DNA from 2 places in the Martelella mangrovi genome. Region 2 is predicted to be linked to the other one. Evidence: predicted binding sites of a transcription regulator. Region 2 holds the regulator's gene; the other holds the start of a gene.
The links. The regulator LexA, encoded in region 2, represses DNA repair genes until DNA is damaged. The targets are predictions, from matches to a motif close to TGTTCNNNNTGTGTTCNG.
Positions count from the first base shown of each region.

Region 1: a site for LexA is predicted at 2,086-2,103, ahead of ABID12_RS10630 (ImuA family protein). Genes of this name have one in related genera too.

Region 1 is NZ_JBEPLY010000006.1:91,715-99,065, reverse strand. It holds gene ABID12_RS10640 (ABC transporter substrate-binding protein) at 1-703, opposite strand, end outside; gene ABID12_RS10635 (LacI family DNA-binding transcriptional regulator) at 834-1,880, opposite strand; gene ABID12_RS10630 (ImuA family protein) at 2,201-2,710, shown strand; gene ABID12_RS10625 (Y-family DNA polymerase) at 2,637-4,106, shown strand; gene ABID12_RS10620 (error-prone DNA polymerase) at 4,114-7,351, shown strand, end outside.
Region 2 is NZ_JBEPLY010000005.1:111,837-119,187, reverse strand. It holds gene ABID12_RS09500 (UbiH/UbiF family hydroxylase) at 1-331, shown strand, start outside; gene ABID12_RS09495 (AEC family transporter) at 366-1,316, opposite strand; gene ABID12_RS09490 (cytochrome c biogenesis CcdA family protein) at 1,343-2,077, opposite strand; gene ABID12_RS09485 (hypothetical protein) at 2,092-2,268, opposite strand; tRNA gene ABID12_RS09480 (tRNA-Lys) at 2,326-2,401, shown strand; gene lexA (transcriptional repressor LexA) at 2,582-3,289, shown strand; gene ABID12_RS09470 (ComEC/Rec2 family competence protein) at 3,243-5,789, opposite strand; gene gltA (citrate synthase) at 6,042-7,328, shown strand.

The DNA.
Region 1 (7,351 bases), on a different contig from region 2:
CCAACCCGTCCTCGACCATGCCGCGATAAAACTCGATCGCATCCTTCATCTGCGGCGTCGTCACCGTTGCCTTCGCGCCTTCATCCTCGAACAGCACGCCGCCGGATGCCCAGACGAGCGGCATGAAGGTGAAGATGTTGCAGCCGCCGCAATTTCCGGAGAAATAAAAGCCGTAAGTTTCATCGCCAAGCGCTGAGACCGCCTCGGCATCCTCACGGACCTCCGCCCAGTTCGTCGGTGCCTTGTCGGGATCAAGCCCTGCTTCCTCAAACAGGTTCTTGTTCCAGACCAGCACCGAGGCATCGGCCGAGAACGGCATGCCGTAGATCTTGCCGTCATAGGTGCCGACCGTCAGATGCGCCTTCGACAGATGGTCGTAATAGGGCAAAGACTTGGCAAACTCCGTCATGTCCTTCAGTTGCCCGGCCTGGGCAAAGGATGGCGTGTAGATCAGGTCGAGCGAGAGCGCGTCCGGCTCGGAGCCGCCGGCAGCGGCAATCGCATATTTCTGCACCAGCTCATTCACCGGCACGATCTGCAGTTCGGCCTTGTCCTCGCCTTTTGCATTAAAGGCATCGACCAGTTTCGGCATGAATTCCGAGCCGTCGGAACGGACCCAGAGCGAGAATGTTTCCGCCTGGGCAAGCCCGGGCAATGCGATTGCGGCGATCGCCACGCCGCCTAGAAAAGTCCTGATATTCATTTCCATTACCTCCCGTTTAAAAATCATGCTGCCGCTCAAAACAGTTTGAGCCAACGTTTGCGCAAATTGCGCAATTCCCTCCCCTGAAACCGGCGTCTCACACTGGCGGGGCGGTTTCCCGGCGCAAAGCTCAGTCGGGTTTTGCACCGCAGGATTCTCTGACGACGAGCGTGCAGGGCGTCTCGCGGATGCCCGGCGCGACGGGCTCGCCGTCAATCATGTCGAGAAGCGCCAGACCGGCGCTTCGTCCAAGGCCCGGAAGCCCCATATCCACCGTCGTCAGCGGCGGCCGCGTCGCAGCGGCGAAGACCTCCCAGTTGTCGAAACCGACAATGGCAATATCATCGGGCACGCTGATCCCCATCAGCGCAAAGGCATCGATGACGCCGCGGGCAATCTGGTCATTGCCGCAGAAAATCGCATCCGGACGCTCCCCCGCCGCAATCAGCGCATGCGCTGCCGCGTAGCCGTGCGCCTCCGTCCATGTGGAAAACATCGCTTCGCCGAAGGGCTCCAGCCCGGCCTCGGCAAGCGCCGAACGCCACCCGGCTTCGCGCAGGTTCGCCGCCTTGAAAGCCCGCGGACCGGTAATATGCGCGATCTTTTTGCGCCCGAGGTTCACGAGATGCCGGACCGCGTCCCTGGCCGCATTGGTGTCGTCCGGCACGAAACTGACCGCGCCTTCGGGCGCTGCCGCATAGACATAGACCACCGGCATACCAAGCGACGGAAGCTCGATCGGCAGACCGCGATCGATGCGCTTGCCGGTGATCACCAGACCGTCGACGCGCTTTTCCTCCATGGCGCCGAGGGTCAGCTTGAGGCTGTCCGGCTCGTATTCGCCGGCGCTCAGAAAAACCGAAACCCCGCGATCCGCCATGGCGGACGAAAGGCCGGCTGCGACCGGCAGCGTAAAACGTCCATACATATCGTTGGTCAGAAGGCCGAGCGTGAAGGAGCGCTGCTGCACCAGACCGCGCGCAATGGAATTCGGCCGGTAATCGAGTTCGGCAGCCGCAGCACGCACGCGTTCCCGGGTTTCGTCAGACATCCGGCCCGTGCCATTGAGCGCCCGCGAAGCCGTCGTCACGCTGACATTCGCTTTCGCCGCGACATCACGGATCGTGCTGCGCTGGTAAGCGCTTGCCGATTGCAGTTTCGACACCCTGTCCGCCAAAATATTCCTCCCGGCGCAAACTGTCCAAAACGCCTGAGCAATCGTTTGCTCATCATTGGTTTACCGTTTGCGCAATCAGGTTTTCATATTCACCGATTGCTGTCAAGAGACGTTTTTGTAAATATTTGCTTACTTTTTCAGCCGCTGCGCTATGGAGATCGCACGCCTGTTCCACGGTGAAATCTTCCAACCGTGTGCGCGCATTTGTTCCCTTTTCATTCTCTTGATAATCACTATATCATCTCCCCATGCAGGATGACCTTGAAAGCCTTTTTCCGTTGAAAGCCGGCCGGGCGCATGATGTGTCCGGAGCCGGTGCCGTGTTTTTTGCGGCAAGCCTGGCCGGGCAGACAGGCGGACCGGTGCTGTGGGTAAAGCCGGAATGGTTTTCCGAGACGCTCAACCCCGTCGGCACCGCCGCTTTTTTCGACCCCAAAGACCTCATCATTGCCCGGACGAAAGACCAGACCGAAACACTTGCCTGCGCCGAGGAGGGCCTGCGCTCGGGCGCGGTCCGGCTGGTCGTCATGGAACTCGACAGACCGATTGAGCTCACCCCCGGCCGCCGTTTGCAGCTTGCGGCAGAAACCGGAAGGACCATCGGCCTGTCACTTTTTCCCGAGGGCATGGGCAATCAGGCGGCAACCACGCGCTGGCTCTGCAAGCCGCGCTTTTCAGCTTCCGACTCGACTCTGCAGGACTGGTCCATTATAAAGAACAAAACAGGAACAAATAGAAGCTGGACCGTAGGCTGGGATGAAACGGCGCGTCGTATCCATGTGGTTTCCGAGATTGCCGAGCGAGCGGGCCCTGAGGCTGCGCCCGGTTGAGGGGCCGTTCGCGATCATCGCCGTCCAGAGCAATCACGAGCGACTTTATGCGCTGAATGAAGCGGCGGAGCGGCAGGGACTGGAATGCGGCATGGGCGTGGCGGATGCCCGCGCCTATGTCCCCGACCTTGTCACCCGCCCTGCCGATATTGACGCCGACCGGCGATTTCTAACCATGCTGGCGCGCTGGGCCACGCGCTACACGCCGCATGCCGGGCTTGATGGCGAGGACGGGCTGGTGCTCGACATCACCGGTGCCGCCCATCTTTTCGGCGGCGAGGCGGCGATGCTGGAGGATATGAAAGACCGCCTTGCCCGCACCCGGCTTTCCGTGAAGATCGGCATTGCCGATACGCGCGGCGCGGCATGGGCGCTTGCCCATTTCGCGCCCGGCATTGCAGGCGCAGGCAAGACCGCACAGGCGCTTGGCCCGCTGCCGGTCGCCGCCCTGAGAACGAATGAGAAGACCGATACGGCCCTCAAACGCCTCGGCCTCAACACCATTGCCGATCTCACCGCCCTGCCGCGGGCAACGCTGGCGCGGCGTTTCGATATGGCGCTAATTGAACGGCTTGACCAGGCGACCGGCCAGCGCGGCGAAACCGTCTCTCCGCTTTCCGAACCGCCGCATTACGGCGTCAGGATGATGCTGCCGGACCCCATCGGCCTCATGGACGATGTCATGGCCGCGCTGTCGCGCCTCATCGAAAGGCTTTGTCAAAAGCTGAAAGCCCGGGAATCCGGAGCACGGCTGTTGCGGCTTACCCTGACGCGGGCCGATTCCACGGCGCAAACCTGCGAATTGCGGCTGGCCCGGCCAATGCGGGAGGCCGCGCGCATTCTCAGCCTGTTCGAACGGTCCGTTGCCGCCGTCGACGCCGGTTTCGGGATCGAGCGGATGCGGCTTGAGGCGACCTCTGTCGAAAACCTGCCGGCTGAACAATTGAGCGACAGCGGCACGGCCCCGGCGGATGCGCTGGACGACCTGATTACCCGTCTCGGCGTCAGGATCGGCATCGACAATATCCTCCGCTTCCAGCCGGTGGAAAGCCATATTCCCGAACGTGGCTTTGCCGAACTGCCGGCCACGGCCGGGCGGATCGATATGGACTGGCATGCCCCCCGCCCCCGCCCGCTGAAGCTTTTTGCCCCCGAGCCGATCACCGCGGCGCCCGCCCGCCGCCCGCCTTCGCGTTTTTCCTGGCGGCGCATGCGCCTTGAAACGGCGAGCACAACCGGCCCGGAGCGGATCGCGCCGGAATGGTGGCGGCCGGATGAGAGCTGGCGCTCGGGGTTGCGCGATTACTGGAAGGTGGAAACCCGTCAGGGCCTGCGACTGTGGATGTATCACACGCCGCAGGCTCCCGGCTGGTTCGTGCACGGCCTGTTTGCGTGAGGCCGTCATGGATTATGCCGAACTCTGCGTCACCACCAATTTCACCTTCCTCACCGGCGCCTCGCACCCGGAGGAAATGGTGGCACGCGCCGCAACCCTGGGGCTTGCCGCCATTGCGATAACCGACCGCAATTCGCTGGCAGGCGTCGTGCGCGGCTTTCGGGAGTTGAAGGAAATCCGCCACCGGCTGGAAACGCCTCCGGAAGAAGGTGAAACGGGCAGCAAAAAACGCCTCGACCCGTCCTCGCGCGTGCCCATAAACGAGACCGCCCCGCAGCAGCCCTCTACGCCGGAGCAGACCCAGTCCCTCCGTCTGCCGCGCCTGCCACGCCTGATTGTCGGCTGCCGTCTGGTGCTTTCCGACAGCCCGGTCGATTTCATTGCCCTGCCCCGCGACAAGCCCGCCTATCAGAAGCTCGTGCGGCTTTTGAGCCGTGGCAAGCTGCGCACGCAAAAGGGCGAATGCCTGCTTTATCTTTCCGACATGCTGGACGGGGCCGAAGGCTCCATCCTGATTGCGCTGCCGCCCGCCACGGACAGGACGGCGGAGAGTGAAGACCATATCGCACAGGCGGCCCGGCGCTTTCCCGGCCATGTGTTTACCGGGGCTGCCCCCCGTTATGACGGTTCCGACCAGGCATGGCTGAAGGCCGTCGCCGCCCTGTCGCACAAGACCGGCGCGCCGATGGTCGCCGTCGGCGACGTGCTGATGCACCATGCCAGCCGCCGCCAGCTTGCCGATGTGTTGACCTGCATGCGCCACCACATCACCATTGATGAAATCGGCCACCGGGCCTTGCCGAATGCCGAGCGGCGGCTGAAAAGCGCGGATGAAATGGCGCATATCTTCCGCGACCATCCGGCCGCAATCCGCCGCACCATGGAAATCGCCGCACGGCTGACCTTCGACCTGAGCGAGCTTTCCTATAACTACCCGGCGGAAATCACACGTGGCGAAGCCCCGCAGGCACGCCTGGCACGGCTGACCTGGGAGGGGCTGAAACGCCGCAACCCGGCGGGCATTCCCGAGCGCCACCGCCAGCTTGCCGAAAAAGAGCTGGCGCTGGTCAATGAACTCGGCTTTGCCGCCTATTTTCTCACCGTCCACGACATCGTCATGTATGCGCGCAAGACAGGCATTCTGTGCCAGGGACGCGGTTCGGCGGCCAATTCCATCCTCTGTTTCGCGCTCGGCATCACCGATGTCAGCCCGGACATGATTTCCATGGTGTTCGAGCGTTTCGTCTCCCGCCATCGCGGCGAGCCACCGGATATCGATGTCGATTTCGAGCATGAAAAGCGCGAAACCGTCATCCAGTATATTTACGACAAATATGGCCGCGACCATGCCGGACTGTGCGCCACCGTCATTCATTTCCGCTCGCGCGCGGCCATTCGCGAAGTGGGCAAGGTGATGGGGCTTTCCAGCGATGTCACCGCTGCCCTTTCCGGCCAGATCTGGGGCATTTCCAGCAAGGGCGCGGAGCCGGAGCGCCTGCGCGAGGTCGGTCTGGACGCCTCCGACCGCAGGCTTGCCCAGACCATCCGCCTGATTGGCGAGATCATCGGCTTTCCCCGCCATCTCTCCCAGCATGTCGGCGGCTTCGTCATCACCCGCGACCGGCTCGACGAACTCTGTCCCATCGAAAATGCCGCCATGGAAAACCGCACCGTGATCGAATGGGACAAGGACGATATCGATGCGCTGAACATTCTCAAGGTCGATGTCTTAAGCCTCGGCATGCTGACCTGCCTGCAAAAAAGCTTCGATCTTTTAAAGGCGCATTACAATCGCCCGCTGACCATTGCCGAGGTGCCGCAGGAGGATGCGGCAACCTATGACATGCTGCAAAACGCCGATGCCATCGGCGTGTTTCAGGTGGAAAGCCGCGCCCAGATGAACTTCCTGCCGCGCATGAAGCCCGAAACCTTTTACGACCTCGTCATCGAGGTGGCGATTGTCCGCCCCGGACCGATCCAGGGCGGCATGGTGCAGCCCTATCTCCGGCGGCGACAGGGGCATGAGGAGGTCACCTATCCGAAGACGGAATTGCGCGACGTTCTGAAAAGGACGAAGGGCGTGCCGCTGTTTCAGGAACAGGCGATGATGATTGCCGTGGTCGCTGCCGGCTTTTCCGCCGAAGATGCCGACCGGCTGCGCCGCTCGCTGGCAAGCTTCCGCCATGTGGGCACGATCGGCGCCTTCGAGACACAGTTCATCAACGGCATGCTCGACAATGGCTATGAACGCGATTTCGCCGAACGCTGCTTTGCCCAGATCAAGGGCTTTGCCGATTACGGCTTTCCCGAAAGCCATGCGGCCGCCTTTGCCATGCTCACCTATGTATCGGCCTGGCTGAAATGCCATTATCCGGCGGTTTTTGCCTGCGCGCTTTTGAACTCCCAGCCGATGGGCTTTTACGCCCCGGCCCAGATCGTGCGCGATGCCCGCGAGCATCAGGTGGAGGTGCGCCCCGTCTCCGTCAACCACAGCGCCTGGGACTGCACGCTGGAGCGCCGCGCCGATGGCGCTCATGCGCTGCGCCTCGGCTTCCGCCAGATCAAAGGCCTGAAAAAGGAGGATGCCGAATGGCTGGAGACCGCGCGCGGCAACGGCTATCAGACGCCGGAAGACGTGTGGCTGCGCGCCGGCCTTTTGCCTGCGGTGCTGGAGCGCCTCGCTGAGGCCGACGCCTTTGCCGATGCCGGTCTATCCCGCCGCGATGCGCTGTGGCGGGTGAAGGCAATCCGCGCGCCGAAACCGCTGCCGCTGTTTTCCGATCCGATTGATGGCGAACATATCAGCGAACCGGATGTGATGCTGCCGGTGATGAACCTTGGCGAGCAGGTGGTGGAGGATTATGTCGCCACCCGCATGAGCCTGCGCGCCCATCCCATGGAGCTTTTACGCCCCAACATGCCGGGGCTGACGCTGCATTCGGCGCTGGCAACGACGCCGCAAAGACGCGTCAGTATCTCAGGCCTCGTCATCACCCGCCAGCGCCCCGGTACCGCTTCCGGCGTCATCTTCCTGACGCTGGAAGACGAGACCGGCGTTTCCAATGTGGTTGTCTGGAAAAAGGTCTATGAACGTTTCCGCCGCACGGTGATGGGCGGCCGCCTCCTGAAGGTGACGGGCAAACTGCAGCGCGAAGGTGTTGTCGTCCATATCATTGCCGAAACCATCGAGGATTGTTCCTGGCGCCTGTCCGAACTCGGCCATCCGATGGACGACGCCATCGGCG
Region 2 (7,351 bases):
GGCCCACGCCTTTCCGCCGATTGGCGCCCAGGGGCTCAACCTTTCGTTGCGCGACATCATGCGCCTTGCCCGCATGCTGGACGGTATCGACGGCGCGAAAATTTCCGCCAGAACCGGCGAGCGCTATGATTTTCTGCGCAAGTCCGATGTCTGGAGCAGAACGGCCAGCGTCGACCTTCTGAACCGCTCGCTGCTTGCCGATTTCATTCCCGCGCAGCTTGCCCGTTCCGCCGGCCTCTACATGCTGTCGGCCGTGCCGCCGCTGCGCCAGTTTGCCATGCGCGAAGGCGTTCAGCCCCTCAGGGGGATCAAGGAATTATTCGCCGGCTGAAGCCTGTTTTAGCCCTTGCCTATAGCGGCAGGGTCTATAACGGCAGGGCGGTGGCGTCGATCAGAAGCAGAAGACCGGCCAGCGTTGCCGCCGAACAGATTGTGGTGATCAGGATGGTGGCGGAGGCCCGCTCGTACCAGATGCCGTATTGCTGGGCGATCACGAAGACATTGGTGGCCGTCGGCAAGGCTGCAAGAAGCACGGCGGCTTCCACCCACACCGGATCGAAGCCGCCATGCAGCATCATGAAGGCATAGACCAGCACCGGATGTAAGATAAGCTTGGCCGGAACGATATAGCCGATTTCCACCGGCACGCGCTTTACCGGGCGCAGAGCAAGCGTCACCCCCATGGCAAAAAGCGCGCAAGGGGCAGCAGCCTGTGCAAGATAGTCCACCAGCCGGTTGAACGCATCGGGCGGCTGAACCCCGCTCGCAGCAACGGCAAAACCCAGAGCGGTTGCAATGATGAAGGGGTGCAGCAGCGCCTTTGTCAGCACCTGGCGGGCAAGTGATGCCTTGCGCACCGCACCACCATCCGCCACCGCCATTATCGACGGTGCGACGATGAAATGCAGCGCATTTTCAAAGCACACGATCAAGGCGACGGGAACGGCCGCCGCTTCGCCAAGCGCCAGAATGGCAAGGCCCGGCCCCATATAGCCGATATTGCCGTAAGCCCCTGCAAAGGCCTGGATCGTGCTCTCGCGCACGCCGTTGCGTTTCCAGAAGTAGCCGGCGGCAAACAGCAGCGAAAACACGGCATAGGTCGCCAGCAGATCAACGGAGATGAAATCAAGCCGGGTCAGTTGGTCGAAAGGCGTGTTCGAAACAAGCTTGAAGAACAAGGCCGGCAATGCGGCATAGACGATGAATACGTTGAGCCAGACAAGACCGGATTCCGGCTGCCGGATGAGCCTGGCGGCGATAAAGCCTGCGGCAATCAGTCCGAAGAACGGAAAGAGAAGCCCTAGAATGTCTGACATGGCGCAAAACCCGGGCTTCGCAGGCCCTAGCCGATCTGCGATAGAACGGGAAAGGTCTGCTGGAACCAGATCGCCATATCGGCAATAAAGCCGAAAAGAAAGGCAAGGCCGGTGAGAATCAGCAGCACGCCCATGATTTTTTCAATCGTGCCCAGATGTTTGCGGAACCGCGACAGGAAGCGCATGAAGGCGCCGGAAAAAAGCGCGGCAATCCAGAACGGCACGGCAAGGCCAAGCGAATAGATCGCCAGCAGCACCGCGCCGTTGGAAACCGTATCGCGCGTGGCCGCGACAGCGAGAATGGCCCCCAGAACCGGTCCGATGCAGGGCGTCCAGCCGAAAGCAAAGGCCAGCCCCATGACATAGGCGCCGGACATGCTCGCCGGCTTGCCGCCGCCATGAAACCGCGCCTCACGCGACAGGAAGGGGATTTTCAGCACACCAAGGAAGTTCAGCCCCATGATGATGATGATCACACCGCCGACCTTGGCCAGAATATCGATATATTGACGCAACAACTGACCGATGGACGAGGCCCCTGCCCCGAGCGCCACGAAAATCGTCGCAAAGCCGAGCGTAAAGAACAGCGCCGGCAACAATACACGCGCCGGGCGGACGGAGGTGTCTCCCCTGAACTGATCGATCGAAATGCCCGCCATGTAGCAAAGATAAGGCGGCACCAGCGGCAAAACGCAGGGTGAGAGAAACGAAAGCGCACCGGCAAGAAGCGCCGTCAACAGGGAAATATCACCGATCGACACCTGAAATCCTCTTGTCACTCGGCCGTTGGCGAAAGCGCGTCCGGCACCAGCAGATAACCGCCTGAAAGGCGGACCGTAAACTGCCGGTTCCTTAAACCACAGCGGCGTTGAATTCCAATCACCTTTCCGCGCATCGCCCCCGACATCAAATTGTCGCCTTGGAGCCGAATTTCCGGGTTGACCTTCTGCAAGACCCTTTCTATGTTCCGCCCACTTTCCGCTGGCCCTTCAACAGGCGCCGGGCTCGGGAGCGCGTAGCTCAGCTGGTAGAGCAACTGACTTTTAATCAGTAGGTCCAGGGTTCGAACCCCTGCGCGCTCACCATTGTTTGCCGAGAATTTTCTCCTTTCGAAATTGAAACAACACTTTCTAACTCACCCCTTTCCGCCCGCCTTCATGCCTCCATTGACCGCAATCGAGGCCGCTCTGCTATTTCCAGCTTGCGGAACACAGATAGAACAGATATAAACGTTCTGTATTTGTTTCGAAGGCAAGGGGCTGCAAATGCTGACTCGTAAACAACAGGAACTGCTGTATTTCATCCATGAACGGATGAAGGAGACAGGCATTCCCCCGTCTTTCGATGAAATGAAGGAAGCCCTGGATCTGGCGTCCAAATCGGGCATTCACCGATTGATCACGGCGCTGGAGGAACGCGGCTTCATTCGCCGGCTTCCCAACAGGGCGCGCGCGCTTGAAATTCTGCGCATGCCGGAAAGCCTTGGCTCTCAGCCGCCGCGCCGCGGTTTCTCACCGAGCGTGATTGAAGGCAGCCTCGGCAAGACGCCTGCCGAAAGCAAAACACCGGCTGCCGGAAATGACAGCGGCTCGACCGATATCCCCGTCATGGGGCGGATTGCAGCCGGTGTTCCGATCTCGGCCATACAGGAAAACACCCACGCAATTGCGGTTCCGGCCGAGATGCTGGGAACCGGCGAACATTATGCGCTGGAAGTTAAGGGCGATTCGATGATCGAAGCCGGGATATTCGACGGTGACACGGTGGTCATCCGCAATATCAACACGGCCGCCCCGGGCGATATTGTCGTGGCGCTGGTGAATGACGAGGAAGCGACACTGAAGCGCTTCCGCCGCAAGGGCGCGTCGATTGCGCTGGAAGCCGCCAATCCGGCCTATGAAACCCGGATATTTGCTGCCGATCAGGTCAAGGTTCAGGGCAAGCTTGTCGGCCTGATCCGCCGCTACCACTGAAGAAATCGAGGGTTTTCGGCAGGCTGACAGGATCGGCATACGAATCGGAACGCCAGTTATAGAGGCGGTGTTGGTTCCATTGACGTTTTACTGCCGTAATGGCGGGCGTGACGGAAACGTGGGTTCTCACACAGGAGCCGGTCGGGTTAGGCTCTGAGGACGTGGTGTTACCATTTCTTGATTTTGAACCATCGGTATCTTGGACAGTAAACTGCAAGGTGCCGGTTTGGCGGCGCAGTGCTGGTGTGATGAGAAAACCAGGCGAACGGCACGCCTGAAAACCGGGCCGGTAAACGCTGACAATGATGTCTGCGTGATCGCAGGCAGGGCCTACGAGCGCGGGCCGGAATATTTGTGCGACGGTCAGGCCGCTGCCGGGAAGCGATGCCACACACCATTCGCTCTTTTCACAGATGAACATACCGGATTGCGTCCGCGCGGCCTTTATATCCTCGGCAAGGGCGGTGCTTGCATTGGTGATTTGTCCAGCATCCAGGCGGTCGAACCGGTCCGCGTCTTTCAGTATCGCAGCGTTGCTTTCGGTTTCGCTCGGCGGCCGTGTGGCGCTGATGGCAAGTGCGCTCTGCCACTGATCGAAGATGAAGGAAGGCGGACGGCGCTTGCTGAGCGCGGCTGTATCACCGGTGACGATCGCAACCAATGCACCGTCTTCGGAGACAAGCAGAAGCGGCGACCGGTCGCCTTGAGAAAAGGCGGGCAAGGCAAAGGCAATTGCCATCGGCACCAGTCCGACAAGCCTGAGACGGGTGCGCAGCAGAACCAGCAGCATGAACCCGACAAGGAAAAGCAGCAGAAATCCGCGGGGCATCGCACTGGTATCGAGCGCGCCACCAAGACCATCGACCCATTCCGCAATGGCAATCACCCGGTCGAGCCCCCAGCCCATGGCCAGAAGAAAGGGGCCGTGCAGGTTAAGCGGCATTGCCAGCATGGCCAGCAGGCCGGAGGGCATGACCAGAAAGGTGACAATCGGCATGGCGAGCAGATTGCCGAGCAGACCGTAGCCGGCAATCCGCTGAAAATGCGCCATGGCAATCGGCGCTGTCGAAAGCCCACCGATCAGTGCGGTCAACACAATACCGAAAGCACCCAGCATGACGATGCGGATCACTGTGCCGGCCGGCATCGACGCCGGGCGAGCATATTCGCGACGCTGCCAGAAGCTGTAGCCCGCAATCAGCGCCAGTGTTGCGGCAAACGACATCTGCATGCCGGGGCCGACAGCTTCCGACGGCGAAACCGCGAGGATGACAAACCCCGCAAGAGCGACATTGCGCATACTGATGGCCGGACGGTCGGCAACGGCGGCAAGCAGCATGATCGCCAACATGATGAAAGCGCGCTGCGCCGAGACCTGCATGCCCGAAATCGCAAGATAGAACCCGGCAGCCCCGATCGCGGCCATAGCGGCAAGCTTCTTGGTGGCGATCGCCTCTGCCGCCTTTGGCGAAAAAGACAGAAAAAGACGCAGGCTTGAAAAGAAGATACCGGCGGCGAGCGCCATGTGCAGCCCCGAAATGGCGATGACATGGGCAAGGCCGGCATTGCGCAGCGCGTCCAGCGTGTCATCATTCATGGCGCGACGCTGCCCGGTGATGATCGCATTGGCGAAAGCCCCCGATTCGTCTGGCAGGACAGCGCGAATGCGCCCGGCAATCGTATCGCGCAGGCTTTCGACCCTGTGGCGCATGAACAGGCCAATGGACTGAGGGCGGCTTGTCTCCCGCGTATGAAGATCACCCGGAACCGCGTCTGGCGCGCCATAGAAGAACCCCACTGCGCCGATCCCGTCGAAATAGGAAAGAAAACCGAAATCGACGAGGCCCGGCAGAGCCGGTCCGGAAGGCGGTGAAAGCCGGGCAAGGCCGGTGAATGCACCGCCGATGTCGACCGGCGGCGATTTGCCGCGGGCAACAAGGGTGACACGCTCAGGTGGACGGTGGATCACCGGATCGTCGGTGGCGATGACGCGCACCACATAACGCCAGCCGTTTTCGGTCGGCTCGCGGGCATCGACCACGCCGGTAACATGGGTCGTCACCGGTGAGTCGAGCATCACCGTAGCAAGCCGGCCCGTCTCAAGCTGCGCCAGAAACGCGCCGCTGAGAAAGAGCGCAACCAGACCGGCGCCCAGCCGGTTCACCGGACCGGCATTGCGCAACGAAACGGCGGCACCAACGGCGATCGCCCAATAGAGCCACAGCCCCCACGAAAACGGCGCTGCAGGCCGGAAAAACCACCACGCGGACCCCAGAGCCATCACAAACGGCGCAAACAGAAAGCTGCGTCCATAGGCAAGTTCTTCGGAAAAAAGCGTGCCGACGTCCCTGCCCTCCGGCTGCTCCGCAGAAGTTGGCGGATTCCAGACCGTATCGCTGCCGGAAGCGGCTTTCGTTCGCCATCTGCGCAAGCGGCCACGAACGGCGCCGCCCCCGCGCCGCTTTGGACGTTCCGTAACCTGTTTCTCGCCCTCTCCCATCAAAACCGCTCCGCCACAACCTAGGGTATCGTGTGGTTACCTGGAGCAAAAAGCAACGTTGCAGAACGCAGCTTGCGGAAAAATTTCCTTTTCAGAAGCTCAAAAAACTTGCTAAACGCAAATTATAAATCATCACCCGCACCGCAACATGAACCATTCAGCGGCTTGGCAGCGGCGCATCGATCCTATACCTAATTGGTACCTTTGATCGTGTTTATCACGCGTCCCGCGCTGGAAGATTTGGAGGATAGCATGACGGAAACTGGCAAACTCACCTTGGACGGACAGGAACTGGAACTGAACGTCGAAGCAGGCACCTTCGGTCCAAAAGTGCTCGACATCAACAGCCTGTACAAACAGTCAGGCATGTTCACATACGATCCCGGCTTCACCTCGACGGCATCGTGCAAATCGGCAATTACCTATATCGATGGCGACAACGGTATTCTGCTGCACCGCGGTTATCCGATCGACCAGCTGGCCGAAAATGCCGACTTCCTCGAAATCTGCTACTTGCTGCTTTTCGGTGAACTGCCGACGGCAACGCAGAAGAAGGATTTCGACTTCCGCGTCACCCATCACACGATGATTCACGAGCAGATGACACGGCTTTTCACCGGTTTCCGCCGTGATGCTCACCCGATGGCCATCATCTGTGGCGCTGTCGGCGCCATGTCGGCGTTTTATCACGACTCGATCGACATCTCCGACCCCTACAAGCGCGAGATCGCCAGCGTCCGCATGATCGCCAAGATCCCGACGATCGCGGCAATGGCCTACAAGTACCATGTCGGCGAACCCTTCGTGTATCCGCGCAACGATCTCGGCTATGCGGCCAATTTCCTGCATATGTGCTTCGCCACGCCGTGCGAGGAATACAAGGTCAACCCGATCCTGTCGCGCGCGCTCGACCGCATCTTCATCCTGCATGCAGACCACGAGCAGAACGCCTCGACTTCGACGGTGCGTCTTGCCGGTTCTTCGGGCGCCAATCCGTTCGCCTGCATCGCCGCCGGCATTGCCTGCCTGTGGGGCCCGGCGCATGGCGGCGCCAACGAGGCCGCGCTCAACATGCTGCAGGAAATCGGTTCGGTTGACCGGATTCCGGAATACATCGCCCGTGCGAAGGACCGTGATGATCCCTTCCGTCTGATGGGCTTTGGCCACCGCGTCTACAAGAACTACGATCCGCGCGCCAAGATCATGCAGAAGACCTGCCACGAGGTTCTCGGCGAGCTCGGAATCAAGGACGATCCGCTTCTCGATGTCGCCATGGAACTGGAAAGAATTGCGCTGACGGACGAATACTTCATCGAGAAGAAGCTTTATCCGAACATCGACTTCTATTCCGGCATCACGCTGAAGGCTCTGGGCTTCCCCACCACCATGTTCACGGTGCTGTTCGCGCTCGCCCGTACGGTCGGCTGGATCGCCCAGTGGAACGAGATGATCGAAGATCCCGAACAGCGCATCGGTCGCCCGCGTCAGCTTTACACAGGCGCCGCCGAACGCGACTTCGTCGCCGTTGCCGACCGCTGATCGGTCAATACACAGTTCGAAAC